DNA from 3 places in the Anaerobiospirillum sp. NML120511 genome. Region 1 is predicted to be linked to each of the others. Evidence: predicted binding sites of a transcription regulator. Region 1 holds the regulator's gene; each other region holds the start of a gene.

Region 1 (4,898 bases):
CTCCCAGAGAGTGAGCCACCTCATTGGAAAAGGACATGGCCGTGCCCATCAGAATGCCCTGCTGGATCATGCCTATGACGGAAAAGAACCACAGTCTTCTGTTCCATGCTACATGAAGCAGATCGCTTATCCTTGGTACGCTGATGGAAGTGTCATGATGCTCTTTCAGGGTAAGGGCAAGGACAGTAGCTGCAGTGCCGCCGCATACGGAGAGCAGGCACATGAGGAACATGCCATAGTCCTGATAAAGGGCAGCTGAGGCCAGAAAGCCCAGCAAAATACCGCTGTTACAGGCAGCCAGCACATAGCCCATGCCGCGCTGGAGATTTTCCGAGGTCAGCATCTTGGTATGGAAGAGGATAAAGCACATCCACATGGAAGATGAGAAACCGGAAATGATATTGGCAATGAGGAAGCCCTCGCCTGTAGGCATGTACAGACGGATCATAGACGCCAGAGCTGCTGAGGCGCAGCCGGTAATAATCATGGGCTTGTAGACGCCTATTCTGTCAGAGAATATGCCTACAAAGATGCGGGTAAAGAAAGGAACGGCACCATAAAAGCCTACCACCAGACCTACAAAATCAGCGCTTATCTTCTGTGCCAGCAGGAAAGGGGTGGTATAAGGCACATATACGTATTGGGTAAACCAGAACAGTCCAATAATCAGCAAAAGACGAGCTGTCTGACTCATGATGACCTCTCGGGCGGCTGCCCTTATGAAGCATAGTTTGAAAATCCGCAGAAAATACGGCAGGTACCTGTTTTCAGGATGCCTAGACTAACAGCAAAATGGACAATAATCCATAGCGCTTATCATACCTTTCAATGACGCTTTATTCGTGGGCATGGATGCCCCCTTACGCATCAGGTAACGGACTGTGCAGGCGTAAAAATGGGGCAGCTGATGTGACGGGGCTGTGCGAGCCAGGCAGGCTATGAGTATTATGGCAGTCGCCGCTCGCCGCTCGCAAGGGGCAGTGCATGCTGGCGGAGGAGCTCTGGCTCAGGCACAGGCGCGGGCGGGGCTGTCGGCGCGGGAGGGACCTGAGTTTTAGATGGTGGGCAGAAACGAAAAAACCCGCCTGCGGCGGGTTCTTTCCTCGAATATCAGGAGGCGGGGCCTCCTGCTGTGTATAATGATGACTTTTTGCTGGTCCGGGATAGTTCCCGGATTTCCCGGCTGGGAAACTGTGGTCAGTCTCATCACCGCAGACATCGGTAACGGGAGTATCTGAGACCGTCCTGAAAGCTGGGCCTTACGGGGCCCTGGTGAATAACAGTGGTTGCTTTCCCTGAGAGGGTCTTTGGTACGCGGTACCCGGGGTGCTCAGCAGGGGGTTACTGTCTGTCCGCTTCAGGTGGTGGCGGTATGCCCCGTTTTCCTAATGTCCGGGACGGTGCCGCTTCAGCCATTACTCTGAGCCGGAACTGTGTTTATTCGTGCTTTTCCTTATACTTGACAAGCTGACGATCAACCTTGTCAATTAAGGCATCGATGGCTGCATACATGCTCTCATCTTCTGCTTCGGCGTGAAGTGTGCCACCAGCTACACTGAGATCGGCTTTTGCAATCTGTAAGAGCTTCTCTACAGTTAAGGTAACAGAGATGGAAGTGATAACATCGCCCTTGCGCTCGAGCTTGTTGAATTTGTCGGTGACATATTCATGAAGAGCGTCTGTGACCTTGAGTCCTACACCTTGGATGTTAATCTGCATATTTTGATCCTTAATCCAAACTTGTTGGATACCGAAAGTGAGGCTGACGTCCACCGCTGTTATCATGCCTGAGCATTAAATAGTCCAGAAAAGATATGGTTGGGTGCAGTATGAAAAAGGACTATCCGTAACAGTGGTTCCTACTGCTGGAAACTATCACTCAAAGCGAAGCTTTAAGGCAGTTGGTTGCCTGGTATTCTCCCGTAGTCGCAAAACTGTTTGAAAAATCATAGTCAGCGACGGTGATACCGCAGGCTAATGGGCTCGTCGTGCCCTGGGGGGTGTATTGCAACCTGTAAGTCCATATTAACCAAAATAAGCACCTTGTGTACAAATATGTTCGCAAGATTTGATGTATGTCTCAATATGGTCAAATTGCCTGAAACTTTTGACGAGGCCCGCAGCTGCGCCTTTTGGCTCTCAACTGTGCCTTTGATATGCCAGTTATACCAGCAGTGATAACAGGCTCAGACCAGGAAGTGCGCTCCCGTGTTTTCCTGCAAATACAGTGGTGCTCTCCAAAACAGAGCAGTCTGCACCAGTCCGGTCAGAGCAGGTGCCTGCCAGGCACAGCAGTCTGCATAGGGGGCAGGTGCCCATAGGGCAGAGCAGGCTTCATTGGTCATAGTATGTACCCATAGCCTTAGCCTGAGTATGAGCGCAGCGGGCAAAGCTGGTACAAGGGGTGGCAGCCGGATCAGGCAGCCACCAAAAACAAAGAGCGCCATAAAGGCGCTCTTTGTTTTTAGGATGGCAGGTCGGGATTTATACCAGACGCTTGCGCTGTGAGGATGAGCCAATACCCAGGGCCTCACGGTATTTGGCAATGGTACGGCGGGCTACGCAGAATCCTTTTTCCTTGAGCAGGCTGGCAATCTGGTTGTCCGAGTATGGACGGCGCGGATTTTCACTGCTGACAAGGGACTTGATCTCGGCACGGATAGCAGTTGAGGAGGCGGTACCGCCGCTTTCAGTGCTTACGTGGCTGGAGAAGAAGTACTTGAGCTCGAAAGTACCACGCATGGTGTACAGATATTTCTCTGTAGTCACACGGGAAATGGTGGACTCATGCATGGAGATTTCCTGGGCAATATCATTGAGCACCAGCGGCTCCATACGGTGTTCACCATAATCAAGGAAAGCCTTCTGATGGTCAACAATACAGCGGGCTACCTTAAGCAGAGTGTCATTACGCTTGGCCATACTCTGGATGAACCAGTTGGCCTCCTGCAGATTGGACTTGAAGAACTCCTTTTCGCGCTCATTGCGGGCATAGCAGGCAAGGGAGCGGTACTGCTCGTTAAGGCGCACACGTGGCAGAGCATCAGGGTTGAGAATAACGTCGTAATCTCCGTCCTTGTCCTTTACTACCAGCACATCAGGCACGATGTAATCAGCCTTTTCTCTGATGGCGGTGCGTCCCGGGCGTGGAGTCAGGGACACAATGACGTCATTGACCTTCTTTAAGACATCTTCCTTGACGCCCAGCTTGGAGCAAAGGGAGCGGTAATCGTGGTTGGACAGCAGATCAAGGTACTTGGAGACCACTTCATTGGCCATGCGTACCTCTTCGCTATGATCACGGGTCATCAGATCCTTGAGCTGAATGAGCAGACACTCCTGTACGGAGCGGGCGCCTACACCCAGAGGGTCGTAGTTCTGAATAAGCTTGAGGACGATATTGACGTCATCAATGGTGGCCTCTGGCCAGGTGACATTGATAAGAGCGAGCAGATCATCAAGGCTTTCAGTCAGATATCCTGAGTCATCAATACCGTCAATGATAACTTCAGCAATATAGCGGTCACGGCCCTTAAGCGGAGAGCAGTCGAGCTGCCAGGTCAGGTGATCGTGCAGATTGATCTGAGTTTCGCCCTCGTAGGCACCGTCATCGTCCATTACGGCACCCTTGCTGCGGGTGCGGGCGCTGTAATTGTCCTCACGGCTCAGATTATCAAGATTCTCCTGAGTGGAGGTGCTGCCCGGATCGATCTCAGGCATGGCAAGTTTGTCCGGCAGGTCACCGCCACCGGTATCAGTTACCTGGCTGTAATCGCCCATAGCTGCCAGATCAGCTGCCATATTATGGTCAGCAGATGAGAAGTCATCAAAATCGCCGCCACCATCGTGATCAGGAGCGTACTCGATGCTGCTGCTGCCACGCATGGTGCTGTCACTGCCCATAAGCTCATTTACCGAGGCAATTTCGCTCTTACCGTCATAGCCGGCCATGTCGATATCAGCACCCTGGAAGGAGGCATCGTCGTTGAACGGGTCATAGACCTCACTGTCGTTCTCCATGCGCTCACGCTCAGCCATGGCATCAAGAGACTCCAGGTTGGCATTGGCAATGGACTCGTCAATCTCCAGAAGGGGATTGGTTTCAACGGTCTGCTGAATCTCCTGACGCAGATCAAGAGTTGATAACTGCAGAAGACGGATAGCCTGCTGCAGCTGCGGTGTCATGGTTAAAGTATGGGTCTGGATTGCTCTTAACTGGAGCGAGTTTCTCAAACCGGCCATGGTTCTGATCCTATAAAGAGAAGTTCTTACCCAAGTAGACTTCCTGAACTTTCTTGTTGTTCAGTACTTCCTGTGCCGTACCCTGGGCAATAATTTCTCCAGCGTTCACTATATAAGCTTTGGCACATACGTCTAAAGTCTCGCGGACATTGTGGTCAGTGATGAGCACGCCAATGCCACGGTCTCTCAGGTGCTTGATAATATCTTTGATGTCGGAAATTGATATCGGGTCAACACCGGCAAAAGGCTCGTCCAGCAGGACGAATTTCGGGTTGGCTGCCAGGGCGCGGGCAATTTCCACGCGGCGGCGCTCGCCGCCTGACAGGGCCATACCTGAGCTCTTGCGGATATGCTCGATATGGAATTCTTCAAGCAGCTCGTCTACGCGCTTTTGCATTTCAAGACGACTCTGCTTTTTCTGCAGCTCCATTACACTGAGGAGATTCTCCTCAACGGTAAGTTTGCGAAAAATGGAGTTTTCCTGCGGCAGGTAACCAAGACCTGCCTGGGCTCTTTTGTGCATGGGCATGTGAGTGATATCGACGTCATCGATGGTCACATTGCCGTTTTCTGTAGAGATAATGCCCACAATGATGTAGAAAGAAGTGGTTTTACCGGCGCCATTTGGTCCAAGAAGACCGACAACACTGCCACTT
Region 2 (4,898 bases), on a different contig from region 1:
CGCTGGTACCGTTCCAACATAGTAAAGAAGGCCCGCGCCGAAGTCCGCCGCCTCGGCATGTAGGTCAGATGGCGATGCCGTCCCGCCTCCAGCCAGCCGACCGGCCCGAGCCTGAAGGCTCAGGCCGGTCCTATAAGCAAAACGCCCTGATGAGTGATCATCAGGGCGTTTTGCGTAATTGGGCCTCTCACTTAACCCCATGTCCGGCTGACCCGGTCACAAGGTCAGGAACCGGGCTGTGCTGCAGGGCCACAATTAGGGGATGCAGCCTCAGGGCATTTCGCGCCCTTGCCTGCAGCGCTCCACCTGCTGCAGCAGCCGCAGCAGAGGCAGGGCAGGCACGCAAGGAACGCCGTGGCTGCCGGCCAGGCTGTTATGACAGGCCAGAGATGAGCATGCGTACGGATACGAGGAACATGGCCACAGCGAAGATACGCTTTAAAGTGGCAGGAGATACACCTTTACCGATCTTTACACCCAGTGGGGCAGTGATAATGGACATTGGGATAACGCAGGCTACGGCCAGCAGGCTGACATAGCCTATGGTGAAAACTGGGGCATTATCAGGGGTTACACCGGTAAAGAAGAGCACCAGAGCTCCCGGGATACCTACAAAGAGGGATACGGCAGAGGAAGTGCCTACTGAGCGGTGAGGCTTTTCGGAACAGGCATTGAGCACAGGAACAGTAAGGGTACCGCCACCTACACCAAGCATTACTGACAGAAAGGAAATACAGAAGGCTATGATGCGCTGACCGAGCTTGCCTGGCAGGGAGTCAAACATAGGCTTGGCTTTGGCACGGAAGAAGGTGTTGAGGCTGTTGAGCAGCATCATGGAGCCAAAGAGGATTACCAGCCACTTGCCGCCATAGAAAGATGAAATCAGGGAACCGGTGAGCACACCAATAATCAGGCCTGGAGCCCAGGTTTTGATGGTCTCCATATTGGTGTTGCCATTGCGGTACTGGGCAAGGGCTGCAGTAATGGAGGTAGGGATCATACAGGTAAGGGAAGTACCTGTAGCCAGCATCATGGCCACTGAAGGATCGACGTGAAAGGCCGAAGTAAAGATGTAGTAAAAGACAGGTACGAAGATAATGCCGCCGCCAATGCCCAGCAATCCGGCAAGAAAGCCACCAGCCAGGCCGCAGACCGCCAGTATTGCCACGGTAGAGATAAGCTCACTCCATTCAAGTCCAAACATGATTAACCTCGATAAAAGCTGGCAGCCCCATCATCCACTCCCAGTAAATCTCAATCCCACAAAACAAAGACCAAAGCCCCATAGCCCGGTCCATAAGTTGAGCAGCCCGGCAGTGTCAGTATGCTGCAGAGAAAACAACAGGCGCATTATGCGCCACTGCACTTATTAGTCAAATGATCTTGTCGGTCATGCTCCGTGCCGGAGCTGATTGCAGCCTCCATGTGCGGGCCGAGACCAGAAAGACTCTCTGCTCCACCAGTGGCTGAGCCCCATAGATAAGGGGAACAGGCAGCCCCCACATTCAGACAGTACCCGGTTTTGAGTAATGCGCATGAGCTGGACAGCAGTCATCAGGTCAACTCAAAGGGGACAGGGAGCCAGGCTTTGATCTCAAGGGCGGCTGTTTGATTGTGCTCAGAGCAATTGCCTTGCAGTGCCAATATACTGGAAATGCAGAAAGCATCAGGCGTGCTCCTCGGTCGAGCACGCCGCCAGCTGCTTTATCGGCAGACGGCCGGGGCATGATCTGCATGGCATCGCCTCTAACGAAAAAAGTATGGGGCCGGGAGTACAGTCCGAAAATCAGGACAGGGGCAATGTGGGGGCAATGTGTCTGCAGGCCCGATAGAAGCGGCTTTTGGGGCTGTTCAGGGGCCTGATTGTAAAATCTGGAAAAACTTTGAATTAAAGTGTTGACAAGGAATTTTGAAGTCTATATTATATGCACCCGTTGAGACATCACAGCAAGCAATTGCAGTGATAAACCTGCAGGGCGTCCTTAGCTCAGTTGGATAGAGCAACAGCCTTCTAAGCTGTGGGGCGAAGGTTCGACTCCTTCAGGACGCGCCAAGCGTCAACAGATTGATTTAATCTCTGGTGGCTGTAGCTCAGTTGGTAGAGTCCCGGATTGTGATTCCGGTTGTCGTGGGTTCGAGCCCCATCAGCCACCCCAGTGATTAAATTAGTCCCACTCTGCGGGAGTGGTGAAATTGGTAGACACACAAGATTTAGGTTCTTGCGCCTTAGGTGTAAGGGTTCGAGTCCCTTCTCCCGCACCATCCTAAAGCAAGAAATTCGGCAACCTTATGGTTGCTTTTTTTTCGTCTGAAGAAAATACATACATCGTGTATGTAAATAAAATCCTCATCCAGAACGCCTTATTCAGGCCATTTCACAACCACCTCCCTCCAGGGCGGCAAGCCCGTTAACTCATCTCCATCATGAGCCAGATGCTCACCTCTCCAGGCCCAGCGCCATATCTCATATCTCCCAATCCCAATACCTGGGCCATCACCACATCACTACCTCCCAATCCTGATACCTGGGCCATCACCACATCACTACCCCCCAATCCTAATGCCTGGGCTATCACCACATCGCTACCTCCAGGTGCCTGCCTCCACATCATCCAGATCTGAAAACCCTGTGATTCAGAATATGAAGTCATAATCGTGCACATGCACGGCCTATGCTGCAGCGTTCACTTCGTGTATGAAAGATAAGCCATTCATTTACGACCTATTCGCGCCAGGAAAGCACCTGTTATCGTTTTGCCAGTCTTTTAACCCCCGGCCAGCTCCACGGTCACAATAATGACGGGTGGTTGGATAAGAGGCCTGACTCTGTGACAGTGTGTAGGGGGGCACGGCGTGAGCGTACGTCGATATGAAGCTTATATATATGAGATTTTAAAAGCAGTTTAGTAGCGCATGTGTTAATTCATGTGCTTGTGGCACGTACATTGCTGATGGTGAATATATACAGGATCATGTCCCAACGTGACTATGCAATAAAACACCAGGTTAGCGGCCGTCAAAGGCCATAAAGGGAGATCGGATATGGCTCTTTACGTCAACACGAACGTCAGCTCCATCAATGCCCAGCGCAAGCTGAGCAATGCCACTCTGAGCTTAAATACCTCATACCAGAGACTGTCCTCAGGCCTGAGAATCAACTCAGCCAAGGACGACGCTGCCGGTCTGCAGATCTCCGACCGTCTGACCTCCCAGATTAACGGCCTCAACCAGGGCAACCGCAACACCAATGACGGTATCGCCCTTGCCCAGACCATCGAAGGCGCCTTGGACGAAACCACCAACATGCTCCAGCGCATCCGCGTGCTGGCTGTCCAGTCCGCCAACGGCACCAACTCTGCTTCTGACCGCAAGGCCCTCCAAGAGGAAGTCACCCAGCTCTCCCAGGAAATCAACCGTATCGCCCGCCAGACCACCTTTGCAGGTGCTACCGTAATTAATGGTGGTCGAGTTTCTGATAAGAATGGTGCTGATGCTTATCTCAATAATAAGACAAGTCTTATTCCTAGTGCTGGTAGCGCAAATGCTGGAAAGATTGTCTTCCAAGTCGGTGCTAACGCTAACGATACCCTTACTTTAAATTGGGATAAGGCATTTACAATGTCTGGACTGGCCGCAATGGCAGGTCTTGGTGCAGCTGTAAAAATTAATAATGCCCCTGTTAATGCTCAAAAGGGTATTGTTATAGACGGTAATGCTAATTCTGAAGTCCGTTGGACTATTTCTGCTGCATCATTGGCAACAGCTACTCTTGCTAACATTGATTCTGTTATCCAGGCCGTAGACTCACGTCGTGCTGAGCTTGGTGCTCTCCAAAATCGTATGGAAAGTACCATTCGTAACCAGGCTTCCATTTCTGAAAATGAGGCTGATGCCCGCAGCAGAATTCGTGACACAGACTTCGCCTCTGAGACCGCTGCTCTGACACAGAACAACATCATTCAGCAGGCTTCTCAGACTGTTTTAGCCCAGGCTAACCAGCGTCCTACCATCGCTCTGAGCCTGTTAGGTCAGTAATACAGATTTCTTCTCCCTTTATCATCAAGGCGGGTTTATCCCGCCTTTTTGCATTTATGCATATTTAAATTCGTGGCACAGGCATTGCAGCCTGACAGGTAGAATTATGCTCATGTCATGGACATGATTGATGATAAGAGAAGATTAGCAGTGGCCGAACAGGGCCATACAGGGAGATAGAATATGGCTCTTTACGTCAACACGAACGTCAGCTCCATCAATGCCCAGCGCAAGCTGAGCAATGCCACTCTGAGCTTAAATACCTCATACCAGAGACTGTCCTCAGGCCTGAGAATCAACTCAGCCAAGGACGACGCTGCCGGTCTGCAGATCTCCGACCGCCTGACCTCCCAGATTAACGGCCTCAACCAGGGCAACCGCAACACCAATGACGGCATCGCCCTTGCCCAGACCATCGAAGGCGCTCTGGACGAAACCACCAACATGCTCCAGCGCATCCGCGTGCTGGCAGTCCAGTCCGCTAACGGCACCAACTCTGAAGCAGACAGAAAAGCACTTCAGGAAGAAGTAACTCAGCTTTCCCAGGAAATCACCCGTATTGCAAATCAGACCACTTTCGCCGGTCAGGAAATCCTGCTTGGTAAGGATAAAGGCCTGATTCCAACAGACGGCAAGCTCACCTTCCAGGTAGGTGCCAACGCCGGCAACACCCTGACATTAGACTGGACTGAACCATTTACTTTAAGTGGCATCGCTGACCAGGCTGCGATTAAGTCAGCTGATCAGACCGATCAAAATGCAAAGTATGGCCTCATGAAAGATGCCAAAAATGGCAATGCAATCCGCTACACAATTTCTACTGCTTCCAGAGCAACTTATGCTTTAGAGCACATCGACAAACT
Region 3 (4,898 bases), on a different contig from region 1:
TGACAGTCTCTGGTAGCTGGTGTTCAGGCTCAGAGTTGCATTACTGAGCTTGCGCTGAGCATTGATGGACGAGACGTTAGTATTAACGTATAAGGCCATATTTTTCTCCTTTATCGTTCAGAGCGAGCGACCTTTTATCAATAAGGTCGTGTCGATCATAACTACACTGATCGACTGTATTTCCGAGGTCTGTCTCCCCTGGAAATACTGGGCAGACCCTTATGCTTCTGATACCTGATAAGTAGCAACATGCAGGCCAGGTGATGATATAAGCTGTTTTATATGAACAATAAAAACTTTATAAAAGGCATATTCAAGCGCTTTATAAAGCGTAAAAAATATTACACATAATCAATCTTAAATGAGTGTTTTCCCAGAGAAACGTTCTCCAGGTGTAAAAATTGACGCTGTACAAAACAAAAAGCATAGATTTTTATACAGGTGGCAGTAATTACAGGACAATTTTGCCATTTATGCCTGGTTCGACCTGGCATAATATTGACGGGGCACGTAATTGCCGTTTAGCCTGGCAACAACTGCATTACAAAACAAGATATACAGACGTAAAAAAGGCGGGAACTGGGCCCGCCTCGATGAGAAAGAGAGAAAGAGAGTAAATCTTTATGTAGTTACTGACCAAGCAGGCTGAGCGCAATATTAGGGCGCTGATTAGCCTGGGACAGAACAGTCTGAGAAGCCTGCTGAATGATGTTATTCTGAGTAAGGGCAGCGGTCTCAGAGGCGAAGTCTGTGTCTCTTATGCGGCTGCGGGCATCGGACTGATTTTCAGAAATATTTGCCTGATTACGAATAGTGCTTTCCATTCTATTCTGTAAAGCACCAAGTGCGGCGCGCTTAGAATCAACAGCCTGGATCAGCTTGTCAATATTCTCCAGTACGTAGGTAGCACGAGATGCAGTTGAGATAGCAAAACGAATAGCACCACCATCTTCTGTAAAGCCTTTCTTTGCAGCGGCATCCTTAAGCTCACCTTGATTGAGACCAGCTTGAGAAGCAATTCCACTTAAGGTAAAAGCTGAGACCCAGTCGAGAGAGAGGGTGTTGCCGGCGTTTGCGCCTACCTGGAAGACCAGTTTGCCGTCAGTTGGAATAAGACCCTTGCCTTTACCCTGAAGGATGGTCTGACCAGCAAAAGTTGTCTGGTTGGCAATACGGGTAATTTCTTCGGACAGCTGTGTTACTTCTTCCTGAAGAGCGTCACGATCTTTCTGAGAGTTGGTGCCGTTAGCGGACTGTACAGCCAGCACACGGATACGCTGGAGCATGTTGGTGGTTTCGTCCAGGGCACCTTCAATAGTCTGAGCCAGAGCGATACCATCGTTGGTATTACGGTTGCCCTGGTTGAGGCCATTGATCTGTGAGGTCAGGCGGTCGGAGATCTGGAGACCTGCTGCATCGTCCTTTGCAGAGTTAATACGCAGGCCTGAAGAGAGGCGCTGGTAGCTGGTATTTAAGCTCAGGGTTGCATTGCTCAGCTTGCGTTGAGCATTGATGGACGAGACGTTTGTATTAACGTATAAGGCCATTTTTATCTCCTTTATCGCATAGAATTACCGACCTCAACTACGCAGGTCGTATCAATATCCAAGGCCTGTCTGCCTTGGAATTATTGGGCAGACCTTTATCAAATTCTGTGTAATGAAATTTAGCAACAAGCGGGCCAGATGACATAAATGTAGCCATGAACCATGATAAACGCTTTATAAATGCCGTATCTATAGCAACTTAACGATAATTAAAACCTTATCGTCAGCAATATCCCCGGCAATTCCTGGCGTTTTATGGTGAATATTTGACATGAAGTTGCCACAATATCGCTTTACAAAAATATTACAGGCGTAAAAAAGGCGGGACTTATGCCCGCCTCGATGAGAAAGAGAGTAAAAAGAATAAATCGGTTGTGTTGTTTACTGACCAAGCAGGTTGATCGCAATAGTAGGGCGCTGATTAGCCTGGGCAAGAACGGTCTGAGAGGCCTGCTGAATGATGTTATTCTGAGTCAGAGCAGCGGTCTCAGAGGCGAAGTCTGTGTCTCTTATGCGACTGCGGGCATCGGACTGATTCTCGGAAATATTTGCCTGGTTACGAATAGTGCTTTCCATTCTATTCTGTAAAGCACCAAGTCCGGCACGCTTGGAATCCACAGCCTGGATCAGCTTGTCAATATTCTCAAGAACATAGGTAGCACGAGAGGCTGTTGAGATTGCAAAGCGAATGCCGCCATTAGCATTTTCTGTAAAACCTTTTTTCGCTTTTGAATCTTTAAGATCATTCTGAGCTGTAATACCTGCCTGAGATGCAATGGCACTTAAAGTAAAAGCTGATGTCCAGTCAAGAAACAGGGTATTACCTGCGTTAGCGCCTACCTGGAATACCAGTTTTCCATCATTAGGAATAAGGCCCTTGCCTTTACCCTGAAGGATGGTCTGACCAGCAAAGGTTGTCTGGTTAGCAATACGGGTAATTTCCTCGGACAGCTGGGTTACTTCTTCCTGAAGAGCGTCACGATCTTTCTGAGAGTTGGTACCGTTGGCGGACTGTACGGCCAGCACACGGATGCGCTGGAGCATGTTGGTGGTTTCGTCCAGGGCGCCTTCAATGGTCTGAGCCAGGGCGATACCATCGTTGGTATTACGGTTACCCTGGTTGAGGCCGTTGATCTGTGAGGTCAGGCGGTCGGAGATCTGGAGACCTGCTGCATCGTCCTTTGCAGAGTTAATACGCAGGCCTGAAGAGAGGCGCTGGTAGCTGGTATTTAAGCTCAGGGTTGCATTGCTAAGCTTGCGTTGAGCATTGATGGACGAGACGTTTGTATTAACGTATAAGGCCATTTTTATCTCCTTTATCGCATAGAATTACCGACCTCAACTACGCAGGTCGTATCAATATCCAAGGCTGTCTGCCTTGGAATTATTGGGCAGACCTTTTTCAAATTCAGTTGAAAGTAATTTAGCAACAAGCGGGCCAAATGCATGTAATACGGCCTGAAACTATGCAATAACGCTTTACAAATGCCTTATCTATAGCAGGGAAATACTAATTAAAACATTATCGTCATTAACGTTCCCGGCAATTCCTGGCATTTCACGACAGGAGTTTGACATTTAATTGCCTGAGATGCTCTATAAATTTATTACAGGCGTAAAAAAGGCGGGACTTTTGCCCGCCTCGATGAGAAAGAGAGTAAAAAGAATAAATCGGTTGTGCTGTTTACTGACCAAGCAGGTTGATCGCAATAGTAGGGCGCTGATTAGCCTGAGCAAGAACGGTCTGAGAGGCCTGCTGAATGATGTTATTCTGGGTAAGGGCAGCGGTCTCAGAGGCGAAGTCTGTGTCTCTTATGCGGCTGCGGGCATCGGACTGATTCTCGGAAATATTTGCCTGATTGCGAATTGTGCTCTCCATTCTATTCTGTAAAGCACCAAGAGCAGCACGCTTGGAGTCAACAGCCTGAATAAGTGCATCAATGTTGGCAAGAGTGTTGGTAGCAACACTGGCTGTGCAGACGCCGAAGCGAACAACAGTGACGTTACCAGCCGTTGATTTAATAAGTCCTTTAGCGCCTTTATTAGTAATATCCTGGCCTTTGATTGAGGCCATGTCTGCGATACCGCTAAGAGTAAAGGCATCTTTCCAGACCAGATCCAGGGTATTGCCGGCATTGGCGCCTACCTGGAAGGTCAGGTTGCCTCCCTGGTTGTTCTGACCGACACTTGGGATCAGACTGTTTTTGTTATTGTTCTTATCGTAAGGGCCGTTGAGTACCAGCTGACCTGCAAATGTGGTCTGTCGAGCGATACGGGTGATTTCGGCTGACAGCTGGGTAACCTCTTCCTGAAGGGCCTTACGATCAGCTGCAGAGTTGGTACCGTTGGCGGACTGTACAGCCAGCACACGAATGCGCTGGAGCATGTTGGTGGTTTCGTCCAGGGCACCTTCAATGGTCTGAGCCAAGGCGATACCATCGTTGGTATTACGGTTACCCTGGTTGAGGCCATTGATCTGGGAGGTCAGGCGGTCGGAGATCTGGAGACCGGCGGCATCGTCCTTTGCAGAGTTAATACGCAGGCCTGAAGAGAGGCGCTGGTAGCTGGTATTTAAGCTCAGGGTTGCATTGCTCAGCTTGCGTTGGGCATTAATGGACGAGACGTTTGTATTAACGTATAAGGCCATTTTTATCTCCTTTATCGCTTAGTACTATTGACCTCACTTCTAAGGTCGTATCAATATCCAAGGCTGTCTGCCTTGGAATTATTGGGCAGACCTTTTTCAAATTAAGTTGAAAGTAATTTAGCAACAAGCGGGCCAACTGGCCAAAAATGCGTTCTAAAATTTTCTCAAGATGCTTCATAAATGCCATATTTATAGTACATAAGCAATAAATAAAACATTACGATCAGCATTTCGAAGTGAGATTCCCAGCAATACCTGGCGTTTTACGACGCGTATTTGACGTTGATGAGGTAAGTAATGCTTTCCAAATGGCTTAGATGCAATAAAAAAAGCGGGCCAATTGCCCGCTTTAATAAGAGAGAGAAATAAAGAGAATAAATATTTCTGATGTGATTTTACTGTCCCAGCAAACTAATTGCAATAGTTGGTCGCTGATTTGCCTGGGCAAGAACAGTCTGTGAAGCCTGCTGAATAATATTGTTCTGAGTTAGAGCTGCAGTTTCAGAGGCGAAGTCAGTGTCTCTTATGCGGCTGCGGGCATCAGACTGATTTTCAGAAATATTAGTCTGATTGCGAATAGTTCTCTTCATTCTGTTTTATAAAGCACCAAGTGCGGCACGTTTGGAGTTAACAGGCTGAATAGGGGCGTCGAAATTGGCAAGTGTGTTGGTATTGATCTGGGCGGTACATACGCCAAAGCGAAT

Evidence for each region. The regulator sigma-54, encoded in region 1, starts transcription at its own class of promoters, with help from an activator protein. The targets are predictions, from matches to a motif close to TGGCACNGTTTTNGCTT.
Region 2: MXE39_RS04565 (flagellin) is a predicted target of sigma-54. The motif match lies at 2,935-2,951, and genes of this name have one in related genera.
Region 3: MXE39_RS10635 (flagellin) is a predicted target of sigma-54. The motif match lies at 2,972-2,988, and genes of this name have one in related genera.

What each region holds. Positions count from the first base shown of each region.
Region 1 covers NZ_JALKIK010000005.1:68,210-73,107, forward strand. The annotation lists gene MXE39_RS02495 (MFS transporter) at 1-694, opposite strand, end outside; gene raiA (ribosome-associated translation inhibitor RaiA) at 1,438-1,719, opposite strand; gene rpoN (RNA polymerase factor sigma-54) at 2,485-4,233, opposite strand; gene lptB (LPS export ABC transporter ATP-binding protein) at 4,253-4,898, opposite strand, start outside.
Region 2 covers NZ_JALKIK010000010.1:56,506-61,403, forward strand. The annotation lists gene MXE39_RS04535 (hypothetical protein) at 1-63, shown strand, start outside; gene MXE39_RS04540 (sulfite exporter TauE/SafE family protein) at 374-1,204, opposite strand; tRNA gene MXE39_RS04545 (tRNA-Arg) at 1,977-2,053, shown strand; tRNA gene MXE39_RS04550 (tRNA-His) at 2,081-2,156, shown strand; tRNA gene MXE39_RS04555 (tRNA-Leu) at 2,179-2,262, shown strand; gene MXE39_RS04560 (hypothetical protein) at 2,409-2,651, opposite strand; gene MXE39_RS04565 (flagellin) at 3,043-4,035, shown strand; gene MXE39_RS04570 (flagellin) at 4,219-4,898, shown strand, end outside.
Region 3 covers NZ_JALKIK010000044.1:32,905-37,802, forward strand. The annotation lists gene MXE39_RS10625 (flagellin) at 1-99, opposite strand, end outside; gene MXE39_RS10630 (flagellin) at 630-1,547, opposite strand; gene MXE39_RS10635 (flagellin) at 1,929-2,852, opposite strand; gene MXE39_RS10640 (flagellin) at 3,232-4,194, opposite strand; gene MXE39_RS10645 (flagellin) at 4,590-4,784, opposite strand; partial or broken gene MXE39_RS10650 (hypothetical protein) at 4,791-4,898, opposite strand, start outside.